2 regions of the Beijerinckia sp. 28-YEA-48 genome follow, and region 2 is predicted to be linked to the other one. Evidence: predicted binding sites of a transcription regulator. Region 2 holds the regulator's gene; the other holds the start of a gene.
The links. The regulator LexA, encoded in region 2, represses DNA repair genes until DNA is damaged. The targets are predictions, from matches to a motif close to TGTTCNNNNTGTGTTCNG.
Positions count from the first base shown of each region.

Region 1: recA (recombinase RecA) is a predicted target of LexA. The motif match lies at 3,353-3,370, and genes of this name have one in related genera.

Region 1 is NZ_FNSI01000001.1:5,153,677-5,163,692, forward strand. It holds gene alaS (alanine--tRNA ligase) at 1-1,667, opposite strand, end outside; gene recA (recombinase RecA) at 2,189-3,256, opposite strand; gene BLW50_RS24160 (Bug family tripartite tricarboxylate transporter substrate binding protein) at 4,080-5,072, opposite strand; gene BLW50_RS24165 (MarR family winged helix-turn-helix transcriptional regulator) at 5,193-5,693, shown strand; gene BLW50_RS24170 (aromatic ring-hydroxylating dioxygenase subunit alpha) at 5,690-6,673, opposite strand; gene BLW50_RS24175 (ABC transporter substrate-binding protein) at 6,680-7,657, opposite strand; gene BLW50_RS24180 (hypothetical protein) at 7,831-8,214, opposite strand; gene BLW50_RS24185 (cell cycle histidine kinase CckA) at 8,347-10,016, opposite strand, start outside.
Region 2 is NZ_FNSI01000001.1:2,245,688-2,255,703, reverse strand. It holds gene gltX (glutamate--tRNA ligase) at 1-638, opposite strand, end outside; gene BLW50_RS10675 (ComEC/Rec2 family competence protein) at 796-3,042, shown strand; gene lexA (transcriptional repressor LexA) at 3,050-3,757, opposite strand; gene BLW50_RS10665 (oleate hydratase) at 4,048-6,024, opposite strand; gene BLW50_RS10660 (YegP family protein) at 6,177-6,515, opposite strand; gene BLW50_RS10655 (CaiB/BaiF CoA transferase family protein) at 6,636-7,865, opposite strand; gene BLW50_RS10650 (hydroxymethylglutaryl-CoA lyase) at 7,858-8,784, opposite strand; gene BLW50_RS10645 (SDR family oxidoreductase) at 8,796-9,581, opposite strand; gene otsB (trehalose-phosphatase) at 9,732-10,016, opposite strand, start outside.

The sequences.
Region 1 (10,016 bases), 2.9 Mb from region 2:
TGATCGACGGTCAGTTCGACAGCCATGTCGAGCACGAGTTTCGCCGAATCCTTGTGAACCTCGACGTCGTGGACGAAGAGATCGCCGAGTTTCTTCTGGGTGTTCTTCACGTCGGCTGTGATGCCGGCGGCAGTCATCAGGCCGGTGTCGCCGACCTGGCCACCGGATTCGCCGTAGAATGGCGTCTGGTTGACGATCACGAGGCCGCTCTGGCCCGGCAGCAGCTCATTGGTCTCCTGGCCGTCGCGGAGGATGGCCTTGATGATGCCTTCCGCGCGTTCGGCGTCGTAGCCCAAGAATTCGGTGGCGCCGACCCGGTCCTTGATGGCGAACCAGATGGTTTCGGTGGCGGCTTCGCCGGAACCGGTCCAGGCCTTGCGGGCTTCGGCGCGCTGGCGTTCCATCGCCGCGTCGAAAGCCGGCAGATCAACGCCAATGCCTCGCGCCCGCAGCGCGTCCTGGGTCAGATCGAGTGGGAAGCCGTAAGTGTCATAGAGCTTGAAGGCGGTTTCGCCTGAGAGGCTCGCGCCGGCAACGAGCGTCTTGGTCTCGTCGTCGAGAATGGCGAGGCCGCGCGCCAAAGTGGTGCGGAAGCGGGTTTCCTCGGTGCGCAGCGTTTCGGTGATGAGCGTTTCAGCGCGCACCAGTTCCGGATAGGCGCGGCCCATCTCGCGCACCAGTTCGGGCACGAGGCGCCACATCAGCGGCTCCTTGGCGCCGAGCAATTGGGCGTGGCGCATGGCGCGGCGCATGATTCGGCGCAGCACATAGCCGCGGCCTTCGTTCGACGGCGTCACGCCATCGGCGACGAGGAAAGAGGAGGCGCGCAGGTGATCGGCGATGACGCGATGGCTCGCCTTCTGCGGGCCATCGGCGTCGACGCCGGTGGCTTCGGCCGAGGCGCGAATCAGCGCCCGCATCAGGTCGATGTCGTAGTTGGAATGGACGCCCTGGAGGATGGCGGCGATGCGCTCGAGGCCCATGCCGGTATCGATCGAGGGGCGCGGCAGCGGCACCCGGTCGCCAGGCGCGATCTGGTCATACTGCATGAAGACCAGGTTCCAGAATTCCAGGAAGCGGTCGCCGTCCTCGTCGGGGGAGCCGGGCGGTCCGCCTTGCAGGGCCTCGCCCTGGTCATAGAAGATTTCCGAACAGGGGCCGCAGGGGCCGGTGTCGCCCATCTGCCAGAAATTGTCGCTGGTGGGGATGCGGATGATGCGGTCGTCGGAGAAGCCGGCGATCTTGCGCCACAGCGCGTGGGCCTCGTCGTCGGTGTGATAGACGGTGACGAGCAGGCGGTCCTTGGCCAGGCCGAATTCCTGCGTGATCAGTTTCCAGGCCAGTTCGATGGCCTGTTCCTTGAAATAATCGCCAAACGAAAAATTGCCGAGCATTTCAAAGAAGGTGTGGTGGCGGGCCGTATAGCCGACATTGTCTAGGTCGTTATGCTTGCCGCCGGCGCGAACCACCTTCTGGCTGCTGGTGGCGCGGTTGTAGGGCCGCTTCTCGACGCCGGTGAAGACGTTCTTGAACTGCACCATGCCAGCATTGGTGAACATCAAGGTCGGGTCGTTGCGCGGCACCAACGACGACGAAGGGACGATTTCGTGGCCATTCTTGGCGAAGTAGTCGAGGAAGCTCGACCGGATTTCGTTGACGCCGCTCATGTTGGAAAACTGAACCTCGGACCGTAGTTGCAATGGCTGCGGCCCCAAGCAGGCAGCATGCCGGGTGGGCTTGCGCTGATGATGGTCGCAGGGGTGCGCGGCGGAGCTTGGCTCCGCCGGAAGCGGCCCGTTCTAGCGTGGTTTTGACGGAAATGGAAAGTCCGGCTTTTGCCCAGCTGCGGGTTCAGGCGCCGGCATGGCGGAGGCCTGCTGGCGGGGCGGCGCGAGGCGGGGCGCGGCAGGGTGCCTGAGGCAGTGTTTCGGCGGGCGACGCAGGCCGGGAGAGCGCCGAGAAGGGATAAATGAGGTGAAAAAAGGGGGCGAAACGGGAGCAACACCGGACATACGCACCGGCGACACGCTCCCGTTTCGCAAGACGGGTGGGACAGGGACTGGCCTGTAGAGGGGACCTTTCCACAAAACCGAAGCAAAAACGTGCAGGCGGCAGCTTCACGTTTTCGATGCGACCCTGTCCGCGCCCGTAATCAGAGCTGATGCAGCCCGACCGAGCGCTTTTGGCGCTAGTCTTCTTCTTCCTCGGGGCTGGCATCGAGGATGCGCTCGGCGATCAGGCCGGAATTCGCGCGAATGGCGGCCTCGATGCGGGCGGCGACATCGGGGTTTTCTTTGAGGAAATTCTTGGCGTTCTCGCGGCCCTGGCCGAGGCGCTGGGAATCATAGGAGAACCAGGCGCCGGACTTCTCGACCACGCCGGCTTTGACGCCGAGGTCGACCAATTCGCCGTTCTTGGAAATGCCTTCGCCGTACATGATGTCGAATTCGACCTGTTTGAACGGCGGGGCAACCTTGTTCTTGACCACTTTGACGCGGGTCTGGTTGCCGACGACTTCGTCGCGGTCCTTGATGGCGCCGATGCGACGGATATCGAGGCGCACCGAAGCGTAGAATTTCAACGCATTGCCGCCGGTGGTGGTTTCCGGGCTGCCGTACATCACACCGATCTTCATGCGGATCTGGTTGATGAAAATGACCATGGTCTTGGAGCGCGAGATCGAGGCGGTGAGCTTGCGCAGCGCCTGGCTCATCAGACGGGCCTGCAGGCCGGGCTGAACGTCGCCCATTTCGCCCTCGATTTCGGCTCGCGGCGTCAAAGCCGCCACCGAATCGATGACCAGGACGTCGATGGCGCCGGAGCGCACCAGGGTGTCGGTGATTTCGAGCGCCTGTTCGCCGGTGTCGGGCTGGGAAATCAAGAGGTCGTCGAGCTGGACGCCAAGCTTGCGGGCATAGATCGGGTCGAGCGCATGTTCGGCATCGACGAAGGCACAGACGCCGCCGCGCTTCTGCGCTTCTGCGATGACATGCAGGGTGAGGGTGGTCTTGCCAGAGGATTCCGGGCCGTAGATTTCGACGATACGGCCGCGCGGCAGGCCGCCGACGCCGAGCGCCACGTCGAGGCCCAGCGAGCCGGTCGGGACGGTCTCGATTTCGACCGCCTGCTGGTTCTTGCCCATCCGCATGATGGAGCCTTTGCCGAAGGCGCGCTCGATCTGGGAGAGGGCGGCGTCAAGCGCCTTGGTTTTATCCACGGAGGTACCTTCCACGAGGCGGAGATTGGCTTGGCTCAAGGGTCTGCTCCTTCTGGCACGATGCCGGCAAACAGCGCAACGGCGGGCGTTTCTTTGTCTGTGGAGGAGACTGTACGCTGTTTGTTCTCACTCGCAAGTTCTTTTTTTGTTCCTGCCAGCGGCTCCTGACAGGAACTGTCAGGAGATGGTTAAGGCCGCGCTAAAATAGGTTGTTTGTTACGATCGCTGCAACGTCATCTTAGGCGCATTAGGAGGTTCCGCTCGATTTCCTACCGAGGCGAGCCGACACTGCAGCCGATGGAATTTAGCGATGTGAGCGATGACCAGGTTTCGCGTCTTACTATTCGGTCTCCTGATCGTCGGCGTTTTATTCTACCTCCTCCCGGCTTGGGCCTGGGTATTGCTCCTGCTCGGGTCCGTATTTGTCATTCTGACATGGGGGTGGACAGCTCCCAAGTCGGCCCTCGAAGTCCTTTCCGAGCGGTATCCCAGAATTGCAGGTACGCTGGCTTTGGCATTTGGATTTGGCGTGCTGGGCTCCTGCCTGTTTCGGCTCTACCGCGCATACGCTGAGGGTGTCATTTGCAGCAGATACAACTCCTGCATGACATTCGACGCTCACCCGTTCAGTTTCGTATTCGAGGTTGTCCTGACAGCATTTGCTTTTTTGATATTCGCGATGCTTGGGACGGCTATCTTTTTGGCGCTACGAAGCGACCGCCGCCGAGAGAACCGCGCCAGGAATGCACCGCCCCTCGACCATGCGATCCGGCGATCAGTTGACGAGCGTTAGACCACGGCATGTTGTCGGCAACATGAAAGGGCGTGTCCGTCAAACAGCGCCCTCTCTATGTTGAGCGTCTCACTCGATCTTCAGCCCACGCTCCTGGATCAGCTTGCCCCAGATCGCCGTCTCCGACTTGATGTAGTCGGCCATGGCTTCCGGCGTGCCGCCCAGAATTTCGACGCCCATGTCTTCGAGCGGCTTGCGGGTGGCGGCGTTCTTCAGCGCTTCGTTGAGCGCGACGGAGAGCTTGTCGAGCATCGGCTTGGGGGTTTTGCCGGCGGCGGCGATGCCCTGCCAAGCGTAGAGCTCGACGCCGGACTGGCCGAGTTCCAGGAAGGTCGGCACGTCGGGCAGGCTCGCCAGGCGCTTGGCCGAGAAGACGGCGAGCGGGCGCAGCTTGCCGGCGGCGAAATGCGTCTGGCCGGCCACCGTATCGACCACCATCACCGGCACATGGCCGCTGAGCACGTCCTGCACGGCCGGCGCCATGCCGCGATAGGGCACATGCACGGCGGCGAGGCCGGAGCGCGACATCAGCATTTCCATGGCCAGGTGATGCGGGCTGCCGGTGCCGGGCGAGGCGAATTTCACCGCTTCCGGATTGGCCTTGGCGGCGGCGGCGAGGTCGGCAAAGGTTTTGTAGGGCGTGTCGGGTGACACCGCCAGCACTAGCGGGAAGCGCGCCAAGAGGCCGATGGGCGCCAGCTCGTCGACCTTGTAGGACAGTTTCGAGAACAGGAACGGGTTGAACACATAGGTGCCGTTGTCGCCGCTGATGATGGTGGCGCCGTCGGGCGCGCTGCGGGCGACATCCTGGGCGCCGATGGCGGTGGCGGCGCCGGGCTTGTTTTCGATCACCACCGGATGGCCTGTCAGCGTCGACATCTGCTGGCCGATGGCACGTGCCACCACATCGGTGCCGCCGCCGGCGGGATAGGGCACGATCCAGCGGATCGGCTTGAAGCTGTTGTCTTGCGCTTGGGCCGTTGGCGCGGCCACTGTTAGAAACGTCGACGAAAACAAAGCGGCCGCGAACATGGCGGCCGGACGGTGAAACAATTTACGCATGAGGCGCCTCCCTGTGATGGCCAAGCCTAGCGCCTTGCCTCGAGGTCCGGTAGTCGGTCCTGTGGCCTTGAATCTTGGCCCTTAGTCTGGCTCCGTTCGTCTTGCCTTGGGTAAGGAAATATGTACGCACGCACACGATCGCTCGGCTTCGTCGTCAATCAGGCCGCACGGCTCATGCACAAGGTCATGCGGGCGCAGCTCGACATGAAGGGCATGCAGCCAGCCTTCGTGCCGGTGCTGCTGTGGTTGTCGGAAACCGATGGCCTGACGCAGATGGATCTCAGCCGGCTCGCCGCTGTCGAACAGGGGTCGATGGCCGAGATCGTCAAGCGCATGGAGAGCGAAGGTTTTATTGAGCGCCGGCAGGACAAGAGCGACGGCCGCAAGCAGACCATTCACCTGACGGTGCGGGCGAAGCGGCTCAATCCGAAGGTGAAGGATTGGCTCGAAGCCAACAATGCCAGTCTCGCCACAGGCGTTTCCGAGAAAAATCTCGATATTTGTTTCGACGTGCTGGCGCAGATCGTCGCCAATCTCGAAGCGCAGCTTCCAGCCGACGCGGGCAAAGCGAAGCCGGCGCGCAAGCGCCGTGCTTCATCGGACGATCAATCGAGCAATTAATCGAGCTTATGTAGGCCAGCCATGATCGCCTGAGCCCGCGCGATGGCCTGATCCTGGCGCAGGTTCATGTCGCGCATCTGCGGATGGGCGAGAATAGTCTTGTGCTGCGCCTCGACCATCTCGCGGTCTTCATCATGCACCTTGGCGTTCTCCGCATCGAGTTTGCCGGTGAGGACAGTGTCGTCGATGAGAAAGTTGCGCGAGATGGCGACAAAATAGTGATGGCTCGTCTCGCTTTCAGGCGTGATGAAATGATCGAAGCGCAGATCGAGGGCGCCGTCGGCATCTTCATTGCGCACGAGAATGAGGACATTGCCGGGCCGCTGCCATTCGGAGATCGAACTGCGATCGACGAGGCCCTTGAAGTCGCGCCAGATGCGATGCGCCGGCGGTGGCTCGACATCCTTGAACACGCGCGTGCAGCGCACCTTGTCGCCGAAGGTTTCGACGACAAGCGGATCTTCCGCCAGCCGATCCTGGGCGAAGGCAATGGTGCGGGCGTGGACGAAGGCGACGTGGGAGAGATCGAGCAGATTGTTGGTGACGAGCTCAGCTGGCGCCCGCACGTGGAGATATTGCGTCAGTTCGGCGTTCCACGCTTTGTCTTCGCGCCAGGGCAGCGCCGGCAGTTCCGCTTCTGGTTCGCCGTCACCCGGCCAGATCCAGACCATGCCGTAACGCTCGATCACCGCATAGGCGTGCGCCTTCAACGAGGGCGGAATGCGGCTTTGGGCGGGAATGCGTTCGCACGCACCGGTGCGTGAATATTGGATGCCGTGATAGGGACAGGCGATGGTTTCGCCGATGACATGCCCCATCGACAGTGGCGCGCGCCGATGCGGGCAGACGTCGGCGAGCGCTGCGATCTGTCCCGACACGGTGCGAAAGAGAACGACGCTCTCGCCGAGGATCGTGCGCGCCAGGGGTTGCGCGCCGATCTCGCCGCTGGTGGCTGCCACATACCAATAGTTTTTCAGCATGATGTCTCAGCCGCCGACGAATTGGTTGGTGAAGAGGTCGGCCACCGGCGTGGCTTTCTCGATCAGCCCGTTGGCCAGATAAAAGTCCTGTACCTTGGCGACCCGCGTCGGATCGAACTGGCCCAAGGGAAAGCCATTGGCGGCGGGATAGACCTTCTGAGCGTAGAAGGTCAGGATCTTGGCGATCGACGGCAGTTCGCTGTCGGGCCGGTCGATCTCCTTCAGATAGGTGGCCGCGCTCTCCTGCGGATTGGCGGCGACGGCGGCAACGCCTTTTAGAACGGCGCTGACGAAACGGCGCACCAGATCAGGCCGCGCCTTGATCGTCGCGTCGCTGGCCAGAAGCGCCTGGGCCATGGCGGGAAAGGCACTGTCGATCTGGAAGGTCTCGATCGCGACGGCGTTGTTCTCAAGCGTGACGGCCCATTCGGGCGCACCGACGATCGCCTGCAGATTGCCGCTGGCCATCAGGGCGGTGATGCCCGTCGGACCAACGGCTTGGATGTTGGCTGAGTTCTTGTCGAGACCAACGCTCGCGAGCACGCCGAGCAGATTGTAAAACGAGGTGTCCTGATAGCTGACGACGCCGATCTGCTTGCCCTTCAAGTCAGCGAAAGAGCGGATGCCCGCGTCCTTGCGGACGATGAGCTGATGTAGGGCGTGTCCGCCCAGCAGAGCCACGGCGCGCACGGGAATGCCATTGGGACGCAGAATGATCGGCGTGTCGCCGATGCCGCCGGCGAGATCGGCATTGCCGGCCCCCACCTGCTTGGCACCATCGACACCGCCCTTGGCGGCCTGGAAGGTGACGTCGAGATTCTCGGCGGCGAAAAAGCCTTTCGCCTTGGCCACCTGGAAGGGCGCGAAAGCCGGCAATGTCGGGATCGTCGGAAACAAATACAGCAGCTTGTCGGCGGCAAAGGCCGGGCGTGCACCGAGACAGCTGGCGAGCAGCAGGCCGCCGGTGAAGGTTCTTCTGTCCAAGTTCTTTGCTGAGTTTTTTGCCAAGGCCATGTTGCCACCTCGAAAGCCGGAATGCTTTCAGGTGATCATGAGACTAATTCTAAGTCAATAGGACCCTATGTATTTTGGCGCATGCCGATGCGGGCGCGGTTGTGCGCCTGGTCATGATCAATGCGTTGATTGGGGCCCGGGTCTTATGGGGCCGGCGATTTACCGGGCTCGATCTCGCGAAAGCCAACATAGTCTTGCGGCGCGGCGCGCTGAAGCTCGCGGAATGTCCCTTGCGGCTGGGGCGGGGAGCTGACGGCGCCAACGGGCATCGGGTCAGCCGCGGTGGGGCGTATCCGTTCGGCTTCGGGGACCGATTGGGATGCCGAGGCCGCGACAGGCGATGGCGGCAGAGGCACTAGCCTCATCGTCGTGATCCGCGGTGGAACGCTGGTGGACTGCGGGCGAAGGAAAAGCAGGGCGGCCACCGTGCTCAGGACGGCGACACCGATGAGCGCGCGTTCCAGCAAGGCGCTGCGGGGACGCTTGCGGTAGGCGGGTCGGGGCAATTCCTGAAAAAAGAGCGGCAAGGTGCAAATCCTGGCGACTGCGCATCAAGCGCAAGCCGCCAGAGTTTCCCGCAACATGGTGAATAAAGCCTTGCGGGCAGGGGCAGGGACAGGGACAGGGACAGGGACAGGGACAGGGCAAGCGGACGGGTGCTAGCCCATCGCGCCTTTCACTGTCTCGATCAGTTGTTTCAGCGGGAAGGGTTTCGGCAGGAAACCGAAATCCTCGCCGGCGGGCAGATTGCGGGCGAAGGCATCTTCCGCATGGCCGGACATGAAGACGATCTTCGCCGTCACACCGCGCTTGCGCAGTTCACCCAGCATGGTCGGGCCGTCCATGATCGGCATCACCACGTCGGAGACGATCAGATCGATCTGGCCACCGACTTCGCTGACGATGTCGAGTGCGTCCTCGCCATTGCTGGCCTCATGCACCGTATAGCCGCGCGAGGCGAGCGCGCGGGAGGCGAAGGCGCGCACCGCTTCCTCGTCCTCGACCAGGAGAATGGTGCCGTGGCCGGTGGCGTCGGCGGCGGGGCTGATCGGCTTGGCGTCTTCGCGACGGGCGTTTTCTTCTTCGACCGTCGGGATATGACGCGGCAGATAGATGCGGAACAGCGCGCCCTTGCCCGGTTCGGAATCACAGAAGATGAAACCGCCGGTCTGCTTGACGATGCCATAGACTGTCGACAGGCCAAGGCCGGTGCCCTTGCCGACTTCCTTGGTGGTGAAGAAGGGTTCGAACATCTTCTCCTTCACCTCGGGCGGGATGCCAGCGCCCGTGTCCTGCACCTCCACCACCACATAATCGGCGGGCACGAAGCCGGGCTCGGTGACATGGGCGGCTTCGGCGGCGGTGACATTCTTGGTCGCCAGCATGATCTTGCCGCCGTCAGGCATGGCATCGCGCGCATTGACGACGAGATTGACCAGCACTTGTTCGAACTGGTTGATGTCGGCCTTGACGAACCACAGGTCTCGGCCGTGGCGCACGTCGATCTCGACCTTCTCGCCGACGAGGCGGCGCAGCAAGATTTGCAGATCGGATAGCGCGTCGTTGAGCTGCAACACCTGCGGGCGCAGGGTCTGGCGGCGTGAGAAGGCCAAGAGCTGGCGCACGAGACCCGCAGCGCGATTGGCGTTCTGCTTGATCTGCATGATGTCCTGGAAGGACGGATCGGTCGGCCGGTGGCGGGCGAGCAGCAGATCGGAAAAGCCGATGATTGCTGTCAGCACGTTGTTGAAGTCATGGGCGATGCCGCCAGCCAACTGGCCGATCGCCTGCATCTTCTGCGCCTGGGCGAAGCTTTCCTGCAGGGTCTTCTGTTCGGTCGTATCGAGGGCGAAGACAAGCGCGCTCGCCTCTTCGTTGGCATCCTCGCCGGGGGTGACGAAGAAACGGGCCGAGCGCGGCGTCTCGCCGCCAAGCCCGACGTCAACGGGCTCCGTGTCGGTGCGATGGGCGAGGGCATCGGCGATCACCTTGCGCAAGGTGTCGCGGTCGCGATCGATAATGCCGCTGAAGATGGAGCGGCCGTTTTCAGCAGCGCCCGACACCGCCAGCGGCATCAGGCGGGCGAAGCCAGCATTGGCGCTGAGAATGCCGCCATTGCGATCGACGGTGGCGATGGCCATCGGCGTCTGGTTGAAGAAGCGGGCGAAGCGCACTTCCGCCGCGCGCAGATTCTCTGCCGGCTCTTCACCAGCGGCGCGGTTGATCACCAGGGTACGCGACGGGCCTTGCGCGCGGTCCTGAGCGAAGGCGACGCGATGGATGACGCGCACCGGCAGGCTCTGGCCGTTTCGGCGCTTGAAGTCGACAT
Region 2 (10,016 bases):
TTGGTCAGATGGTCGTCGCCACGGATCACGTGGGTCACGCCCGCATCGTGGTCATCGACGACGACGGCGAGCATATAGGTCGGTGTGCCGTCAGAGCGCAGCAGCACCAGATCGTCGAGATCCTTGTTTGGGAAGACCACCTTGCCCTGCACGCGATCTTCGATGACCGTGTCGCCCTCGGCAGGCGCCTTCAGGCGGATCACCGGCTTGACGCCAGCCGCTTCCATCGCCGCGACATCGTTCGCCGACCGGTCGCGCCAGCGCCCGTCGTAACGGGTCTGGCGCTTCTCGGCCCGCGCCTTCTCGCGCATCTCCTCGAGTTCCTGCTGGGTGGCGAAACATTTGTAGGCTTTGCCTTCGCGCAGCAGCTGGTGCGCGACTTCAGCGTGACGGTTGGCTCCAGCGAACTGGTAGATCACGTCGCCGTCCCAGGTCAGGCCGAGCCAGGAGAGGCCGTCGATGATGGCGGTGATGGCGGTTTCGGTCGAACGCTCGCGATCCGTGTCCTCGATCCGCAGCAGCATCTTGCCGCCGAAGTGGCGGGCATAAAGCCAGTTGAACAGCGCCGTGCGCGCTCCGCCGATATGGAGGAAGCCGGTCGGGGATGGTGCAAACCGGGTGACGACGGGGTCGGACATGGCGGTACTCAAACTGTTCAAAATCGGTCGCGGCGGACGTCATATCCGTCGCCAAATTCGGGCATCTATCACACAACTTACGGCAGGAGGTAGACGGCGGGGCGTTTAAACTGTGCAATGATCGGGGGAAGCACCGGCCGGGGGGCTCAAGACTATCATGGCGAGGGCGCGTAGTATTGCCATCGCAGGCGTTGGAACGCGTGTTGGCGGTGCGTGGGCAACCACAACGCCGCGCGATCCTGCCTGGCTGCTGGCGCGCCTGTCCGCCTGGTTTGCCGAGGAAGTGGAGCAACGGCGGCTGTTTCCTTGGGCCGCCGTCGCCTTTGGGGCCGGCATCGTCCTCTATTTTGCCGCCGAGCGGGAACCTTGGCTGCCAGCGCCACTGGCGGCAACCGCCCTCTGCGCCGGCGTCGCAGTGCTGGCTCTGCGTCGCGAGCGCTTGGCGGCCTATCGCGCGGCCATGGCCTTCGCCTTTCTCTTCGCCGGTTTCTCGGTGGCGACCCTGCGCACCGCCTGGGTCGCGGCGCCGGTCATCGATCGGAGCTGGAGCGGCAAGGCGACCGGTTTCGTCGAGACGATCGAGCTGCGCGACGGCTCGGCCCGGCTGCTGATGCGGCTGGCGAGCGCCAACGGACTTGCCGAGGCCGCGCGGCCGGAGCGCGTGCGCATCATCATGCGGGGACGGCCTGATTTTGTCTCTGGCGCTTCAATCAGTTTGAGCGTGCGGCTGGTGCCGCCGCCTCGTGCTTCGGAGCCTGGCGGCTATGATTTCGCCCGCGACGCCTGGTTCCAGCGCATTGGCGCAGTCGGCAACGGGCTGTCGCGCCCGGTGGTGGTCGCGGCGCTCGAAGCGCCGCTGACAGCAAAGCTCAACGCCTGGATCGATCGTGGCCGCAACGCCCTGACCGAGCGTATCGCCACGGCGATTGGCGGCGCCAATGGCGCCGTCGCCGCAGCGCTCGTCACCGGCAAGCGCGGGCTCATTCCAGAGAGCACCAACGAGGCGCTGCGCGCGGCTGGCATCTATCACGTCGTGTCGATCTCCGGCCTGCATATGGTGCTGGCGGCGGGCCTCATGCTGTGGAGCTTGCGCGCTCTGCTGGCGCTGTCGCCGACGGTGGCGTTGACGAGGCCGATCAAGCAGTGGGCGGCAGGCTTCGCCATGGTCGGCGCCATCGCTTACGATCTGTTCTCGGGCTCGGAAGTGGCCACCGAGCGCGCTTTGGTCATGGTGCTCATCATGCTGGGCGCAGTGCTGTTTGGCCGGCCGGCGTTCTCCATGCGCAATCTGGCCATCGCCGCGCTGGTCGTCATGCTGCGCGAGCCTGCCACCGTGCTTGGCCCGTCGTTCCAGATGTCATTCGCGGCCGTGGCAGCGATGATCGCGGCTTTCGAGAAGCGCGGCGGTGCTGGCTTCTTCGGCATGAAGCGCGATGGTCCGCCTGGTCTCTTGAACCGCTTCGGCTTCATCGTCTCGGTGGCGGTGGTGACGACCTTGATCGCCTCGCTCGCCACCGACCCCTATGCGGTTTTTCATTTCCACAGGATCTCTAGCTACGGACTCATTGGTAACGTTCTGACAATCCCACTTGTCGAATTCATCGTCATGCCCTTTGGCGCGGCGGGGCTTGTCGCCTCAGCCTTTGGACTTGACGGGCCGTTCTGGTGGGTCATGGGGCTGGGCGTCGGCTTCATGATGTTCGTGGCCGAATGGGTCGCGAGCCTCGCCGGCTCGACGCGCATGGTGCCGGCGTTCGGTGTTGGCGCTCTGTTGCTGATGACACTGGGGCTGTTGTGGATCACCCTGTGGCAGACGCCGTTGCGCTGGTGTGGTGTGCCCTTCGCGATTGCCGGCGTGGCGCTGGCGCTGACCAGCGCGCGGCCTGATCTGATGGTGGACCGGCAAGGCGGCACGCTGGCTTATCGCGCCGCCGACGGCCAGCTGGCCGTGCTCAATGCGCGCGGCAATTTCTTTGGCGTGTCGCAATGGCTGACGGCCGATGCGGATGCGCGTCCGGCGCGCGATCCAGCCCTGCAAGGCAATGGCCTGTGTGATGTTGGCGGCTGCACGGGGACGTTGCGGGACGGGCGCGTTGTGGTTCTCATCCTCGATCCACGCAACGTCGCCGAGGACTGTCCGCGTGCCGACATTGTCGTCACGCGCTTCTGGCTCAACGGCACCTGCAAGGGGCCGCGGCTTGTCGTCGATGGCGAGCATTTGCTGAAATATGGCGCCAGCGAATTTCGCTTCGCTGTTGATGGCGCAGCCGTCATGCGCAGCGCCCGCTCGCCCCAGTTCGATCGACCCTGGTCGCCGGCGCCGCGCATCCTGGCGCAGAACGATCCGCCGGCTGCGGCTTCATCTCAATCTCCGCCGCAAGAGGAGATCTATGAGCCGCAGTAAGAGCCGCTTAGTAACGGCGGATCAGGCTGACCAGCTTGCCTTGGATACGCACACGGTCGGGACCGAAAATCCGGGTTTCATAGGCCGGGTTGGCCGCTTCCAGAGCGATCGAGGCGCCGCGCCGACGCAGGCGCTTCAAGGTCGCTTCCTCATCGTCGATCAGCGCTACGACGATGTCGCCGGACTCGGCATTTTCCTGCCGGCGGATGATCACCGTATCGGTATCGAGAATGCCCGCTTCGATCATCGAATCGCCGCGCACTTCCAGGGCGAAATGATCGCCGGTGGAGAGGAAGTCCGGCGGGACGGAAATGGTGTGGCTGCGCGACTGGATCGCCGAGATCGGCGTACCGGCGGCGATGCGGCCCATGACGGGAATTGAGATGGGCGGCACGAAACTGTCGTCGGCCATCGGCGTGACTGGGGCGCGGACCTTGCCAAGGGTGCCCTCGATCACCGCTGGCGAGAAACGGCCGCCACGCGGTCCAGCCGGCACGGAGGCCTCCGGCAGTTTCAACACTTCAAGCGCGCGGGCGCGGTTGGGCAGGCGACGAATGAAGCCGCGTTCTTCCAGCGCCATGATCAGGCGATGGATGCCCGACTTCGAGCGCAGATCAAGCGCATCCTTCATCTCATCGAAGGAAGGGGGCACGCCGGCCTCTTTGAGCCGTTCGTTGATGAAGCGCAGGAGTTCGCTCTGCTTCTTCGTCAGCATAATTGTCCTCTCCGCCCAAACACGCTGGGCTGGCGCCGCCAGCCACGGCGCCTTGTCGATTCGCCCGCCTGTCGGGCGCATCACCCTGTGGCGAATCGATAAACAAACCATGAACAAACGATAATCGTTCGCGATGTGTTCCGCAAGGGGCAGACGGTTTGGGTCAAGGATGCGCCAAGGACGCGCTAGGTGTGGCTCAAAGCGCTTGGCAATACGGGTCTATTGCCCGTTGAAGGCGGCGCGCACCGCCTTCAACATGGCCGGTCGATTACTCAGAACCGCCAGCGAACCTAGCGCTTGTGCGCGGCCAAGCTTTCGCGAACCTGTTCCAGCCAGCCGATAACGAGGCCGAGCGCCTGATTGCCCTTGCCCAAAAGTCCCGTCAGTTCGCCTTCTGCCGTTTCACGCTTAGCGGCATCGGCTTCAGGCAGCGGCGGCAGGATGTGGGCATAGTAGGTTTTGTCGAGCAGCCGGTGGAGCAGGCGCTCGCCGGGGAACGGCTCGCCGTTGTTCAACGCGCGGGCGGCTTTCAGCAGCGAGCGGATATCGTATTGTGTCGGACTGATATCCGGCACCTGCTTGCGCAGGTTCAGAAGGGTGTAGACCCCGACGCGCGCGGTGCGGATCGAACTGTCCATCGTGAAGATGATGTCGTTTGCCGTTTCGACGAACTGGCCCATCAAACCAAGGTTGGTGCAACCGGCAGGCACCACATGTGGCCGGTCGCCAGCCGCGCGCGGCATGAACATCGATGTGATGTAGGGCATCAGCGCCAAGCGTGCCTTGGTGTTGGCCACCACCGCATCGAGCTGATCCTCGATGCCCAGATGATAGCAAAGCTCGGCGATGATCTCGCGCCCGGTGCAGGCTGGCATCGGCTTTTTGACGAAGTTGCCTTGCTTGTCCATCAGCAGCGCATAGACCCAGACCACCAAGACATCCTTGGGCTGGGTCGGGAAATGCGGCTGGCGGTTGCAGGTGAAGCTCATCACCCAATTCGAGTCGGTGAAGGTGATGATCCCGCCCGTCACCGTCTTGCCGGAATAGGGATCGTTGACTGAAAGCTCTTTCAACTTATCGACGAAGGGCGAGGGCTTGCAGGTCAGCGTCACCGACTCCCACATCGAGCCATCGACATTGCCATAGAATTTCTCGGGCTTGCCGAAGATCGATGATTGCTTCGCCAGGTTCTTCCAGAGCGCCCAATCGCTGGCGTCGCCCGGATCGGTCTTGCCGCGATCAAGCACGGGGGCCGTGTTCATGTCGCCATATGCCGTGCCTTCGGTCATGGAGCCGGTCAGCGCGAAGACCACATCTTTTGGACCGACCGCAATGGTCGTATCGGCGCCAGCCACCTTGGCTTTGATCCCGGTCACCGTGCGGGCATCGCCATTGACGGCCATGTCGAGATCATAGGCGCGCGTGTCGAATTGCACCTTCACGCCGCGTTCGCGCAGATGCGTCACCAGGGGACGCACGAAGCTGTCGTATTGATTGTATTTCGGGAAGACCAGCGCCGACAGGTCGGTCAGTCCATCGAGCGCATCGATAAATCGATGCATGTAGAGCTTCATTTCGAGAAGGCTCTGCCAGTTCTCGAACGCGAACATCGAGCGCCAGAGATACCAGAAGTTGGTTTCGAGGAAGCCGGGGCTGAAATATTGCTCGATGGTGATGTCGTCGAGGTCTTCCTTGCGTTTCAGCATCAGCCGGATGAGTTCCCACTGTTGCGGCTTGGAAAGGCCTAAGGTCGAAAAATCCCGGATCTGGCCGCGCTTGTGCATGAGGCGGGATTTGGAAAAATTCGAGTCGTTGTCGTTGACCAGCCGATATTCGTCGAGGACGCTGTATCCCTGGGGCAGCTCCAGTGCTTGCACGTCCTGGAACATGTCCCACAGATTGTCATAGTTCCAGTTCATCTCGCGGCCGCCGCGGATGATGTAGCCTTCCTCCGGATTGCCGGCGCCGTCGAGTGAGCCGCCTTCGATATGCATGGCGTCGAGGATCGTGATGTCCTCGCCCGCCATGCGGCCATCGCGGATCATGTAGAAAGCGGCGGCAAGGCCGGCGATGCCGCTGCCGATGATCCAGGCCTTGCGGCCCTCGACCTGCGGAGCCGGCACCGGATGGTTGCGCATGTAAGCGCCCATCATGTCTGGTGGTGGCAGAGTATTGTCGGCGCTGTTGTGCCAATAGGCGGCGGTGGTGTCCGCCTCGACTTTAAACGTCTTGCCGCTTTCGCGGACGGGAGGAGTTCCGTTGGTCATGACGATCCTCTCAGTATTGCGTTAAACTCTTAGCGGTGAACGTCACACGTCATGGCGAGCGCAGCGAAGCAATCCAGGAGTCAACGCATGTTTCTGTATTCTGCCGCGCGCCTTGGATTGCTTCGTCGCGATACTTCTCGCAATGACGCGCCTTATGATTTCGTGTGATCGTCGATGGCAGCTTCGGGGGCGTTGTGTTTCACGGACTCAATGCCCTTGTCGCGGGCGGCCGCCGAGGAATAGGTTTCGCTGGTGCCGACGATCTGGCCATTGGCGGCCTTCAGGTTGAACATCTCCTCGCCGTTTTTGGCGGTTTTGCGTTCGTAGCGCCCGTCATTCAGTGCATTGGCTTTCACGGACTCGATGCCCTTGATGGCCGAGGCGTGGGCTTCATACATTTCGCTCTTGAGAATATTTTCGCCGTTGCTTGCCAAAAGACCAAAATAGAATTTGTCATTGGAAGATTTTTTCAGCACGAACTTGCCGGCCATATCGTCCTCCTGATGGGAAACGAGACGGGCGGGAGCCTAAAGCAAATTGTGTTTCGATAAAAACGCAATTTTAGTTTTGGCCTTGCGACGTTTGACTTAGTCAAACTGCAAAATGCAACGTCAGTCCGCGGCTCTGACGATCCCGTTGCCTTGCAGGTCGGCGATGTCATCGGCGCTGTAGCCAAGGTCGCTGAGAATACGCGCATTGTCCTGCCCCAGCGCTGGCGGTGGCGCGCGCAATGGCAGCCGGGCGCCGTCGAAAGTTAACGGCAGCAAGGGCGTGTGGGTCTCCACGGCCCGTTCCGCGCCGCTGCAATCGGCAGAGATGGTGACCGGGGCTAGGCCGCCGGTCGCTGCCAGATGCTCGTCGTCGAATAGATCCTGTGGCTTGGTGATCGGCGCATAGGGCAGGCCATTGGCTTCGAAGGTGCGGGCGATCGTATCGGCATCGAGCCCGGCGAGGCGTTCGCGCAGCAGCGGCATCATCCAGTCGCGGGCACGCACCCGGTTATTGTTGCTGGCGAGCCGCTCGTCCTTCATCAAATCGTCATAACCGAAGGCCTTACAGAACAGCGCCCATTGCGTGTCGGAGACGACCGCCAGGAAAATCTGCTCGCCCTCGGCGACGGAGAACACATCATAGACTGCCCAGGCGGAGATGCGGCTTGGCATCGGCGCCGGCTTCTGGCCGGTCACCGCATATTGCATCATGTGCTGGGCGACGAGGAAGACATTGTTCTCAAACAGCGCGCTTTGCACGTCGGTGCCAACGCCAGTGCCGGTTTCCGCCCGGTCGCGTTGCAGCAGAGCAGCGAGCGCGCCGATGGCGCCGAACATGCCGCCCATGATGTCGTTGACACTGGTGCCGGCACGCAGCGGCCGTCCTTCCGGCCCCGTCATATAGGCGAGGCCGCCCATCATCTGCACCACTTCGTCGAGCGCCGTGCGTTGCTCATAAGGCCCAGGCAAAAAGCCCTTGTGCGAGACATAGATCAGGCGCGGGTTGAGCTTGCGCAGGGTATCGGCATCGAAGCCGAGGCGGGCCATGGCGCCGGACTTGAAGTTTTCGCTGAACACGTCGGCGGTCGCCACCAGCTTCAACACGATCTCGCGTCCCAGCGGATCCTTGGTGTCGATGGCCAGGCTCTGCTTGTTACGGTTGAAGGTGGGAAAGAAGCCGGCGCCCGAGCCGATGAGCTTGCGCGTGTTGTCGCCGGTCACAGGCTCGATCTTGATCACTTCGGCGCCGAGATCGGCGAGGATCAGCCCGCAGGTCGGTCCCATCACCATATGGGTGAATTCGATGACGCGGACGCCTGCTAAAGGAAGGAGACGCTGCGCATCAGCCATGATGGGCCTGTTCGAACCCTTTTGGCAGGCCGGCTTCCGCCGTCATGCCATAGACCTCGACGCCAGGCAGGCCAGCGATAACGGCCGCGCGCGCCGCGATCAGTTTCTTCAGGTCGATGCCGGTCGAAAGACCCATGGCCTCGAACATGAAAACGAGATCTTCCGTCACCACATTGCCCGAGGCGCCCGGCGCATAGGGGCAGCCGCCGAGGCCGCACAGCGAGCTATCGAACGCGCGCACGCCAGCCTCATAGGCGGCTAGGCAATTGGCGATGCCAAGGCCACGGGTGTTGTGCATATGGGCGGCGCCGGTCTTGCTGCCGATTTCGGCGAAGGCGCGGCTGAACAGCCGCGTCACCTGTGCTGGGTTGGCATAGCCCACCGTATCCGACAGGCCGGTTTCGTCGGCACCGGCTTCGGCGAGCTGGTTCGCCAGGCGGATCACATCGTCTTCGGGCACCGTGCCTTGCAGGGTGCAGCCGAAGGCGGTTGAAATATTGGCTTCGATGCCAATCTGTGGCGCTTGCGCGTCGCGCAGCGCCACGATGCGTTTCACTTCCTCCACCATCTCGGCTGGAGTTTTGCGCACATTGGCGCGCGAATGGGCTTCACTCGCCGAAACCGGAATGGTCAGCACATGGACGCCGGCGGCGATGGCGGCCTCGGCACCGCGCAGGTTCGGCACCAGGCCCAGAACTTTCAGGCCGGGCAGGGTGCGGGCGTGGCGCACCACCTCCGCCGCATCGGCCATCTGCGGCAGCAGTTTGGCCGGCACGAAGGAGGCGACTTCGATCTCGCGCAGGCCGGCCGCGTAAAGCGCGTCGATCCAGCGCAATTTGTCCGCCGTCGCCATCACCTGTGAAAGGCTTTGCAGCCCGTCGCGCGGGCCGCATTCGCTGATGATGACGTCAGTGGACATGAGGCTCCTAATTAGATGCTGGGTATGGCGCCGCCGTCGACGCGCAGCACCGAGCCGGTGATATAGGAGGCGCGGGCGCTGGCGAGGAAGGCAACGGCATCGCCATATTCCTTGGGATCGCCAAGGCGTCCCATGGGAATGGCATTGGCGCTGTCGCGCGTCACGTCCTCGATGCTGCGGCCCTGCTTCTGCGCGGTGTTGCCGTCGATCTGGGCGATACGATCGGTGGTGATGCGGCCGGGCAGCACCACGTTCACCGTCACTCCGTCGCGCGCCACTTCCTGCGACAAGGTCTTCGACCAGGTGACGAGCGAAGCGCGCAAGGTGTTGGAAATGCCGAGATTGGGAATCGGCGAGACGACACCCGAGGTGGCGCTGGTGATGACGCGTCCCCACTTGCGCTGGCGCATGCCGGGCAGCACCCGGTCGGTGATCGCGATGACGCTGAGGACGAGGTTTTGGAACTGCTGCGCCCAAAGCTCCGGCTTCTGGCCGGCGGCGGTGGTCGGCGGCGGTCCGCCGGTGTTGTTGACGAGGATATCGATCGGCCCGAATGCCTGTTCGACGCGGGCGACATGGGCGTCGATCACCGAGAGGTCGCTCAAATCCCAGGGGAGGGCGAGGCCCTTGCCGCCGGCGGCCGTGATCAGGCTCACCGTTTCATCGAGCTTCTCAGTCCGGCGCCCGGCCACCGCCACGTTGGCCCCTTCGCCGGCGAGCGATACGGCGATCGCGCGGCCGAGGCCGCTGCTGGCGCCCAAAACCAAGGCCGTCTTCCCCTTTAATCCGAAATCCATTGTGCACCGTCTCCTGGAGGCTGCTCTTTCCTTTGGCGGCGACGATGCCCTAGAGCAAATCGCGTTTCAATAGAAACCGACGGCACCGGCAATCGTTCGATTGCTTTGGCGGCCAAGCGGCTGCGCCATTCCGTGCACAGGGGAGGTGGATCAGCCGTCCTGCAGTTTGAAAAGCGATCCGAACTGGCCGGAGTGGGCCCAATATTTGAGGATATCGAGCACGGCCGCCGGCGATGCGAGCCGGTGTTTGGCGATCGTGTCGAGACCGCCGACATGGATCGACACGCCGTCATTGTCGTTGACGACGCGAAACCCGTCTTCGTCGGTCAGATCGTCGCCGATGAAGATCGGCCGGCTGTTGCGGTAGAGCGGGTGTTTCAGGAAGTCCGCGATGGCGTGGCCCTTGCTCGCCTCCGCCGGCAATATTTCGCCGAC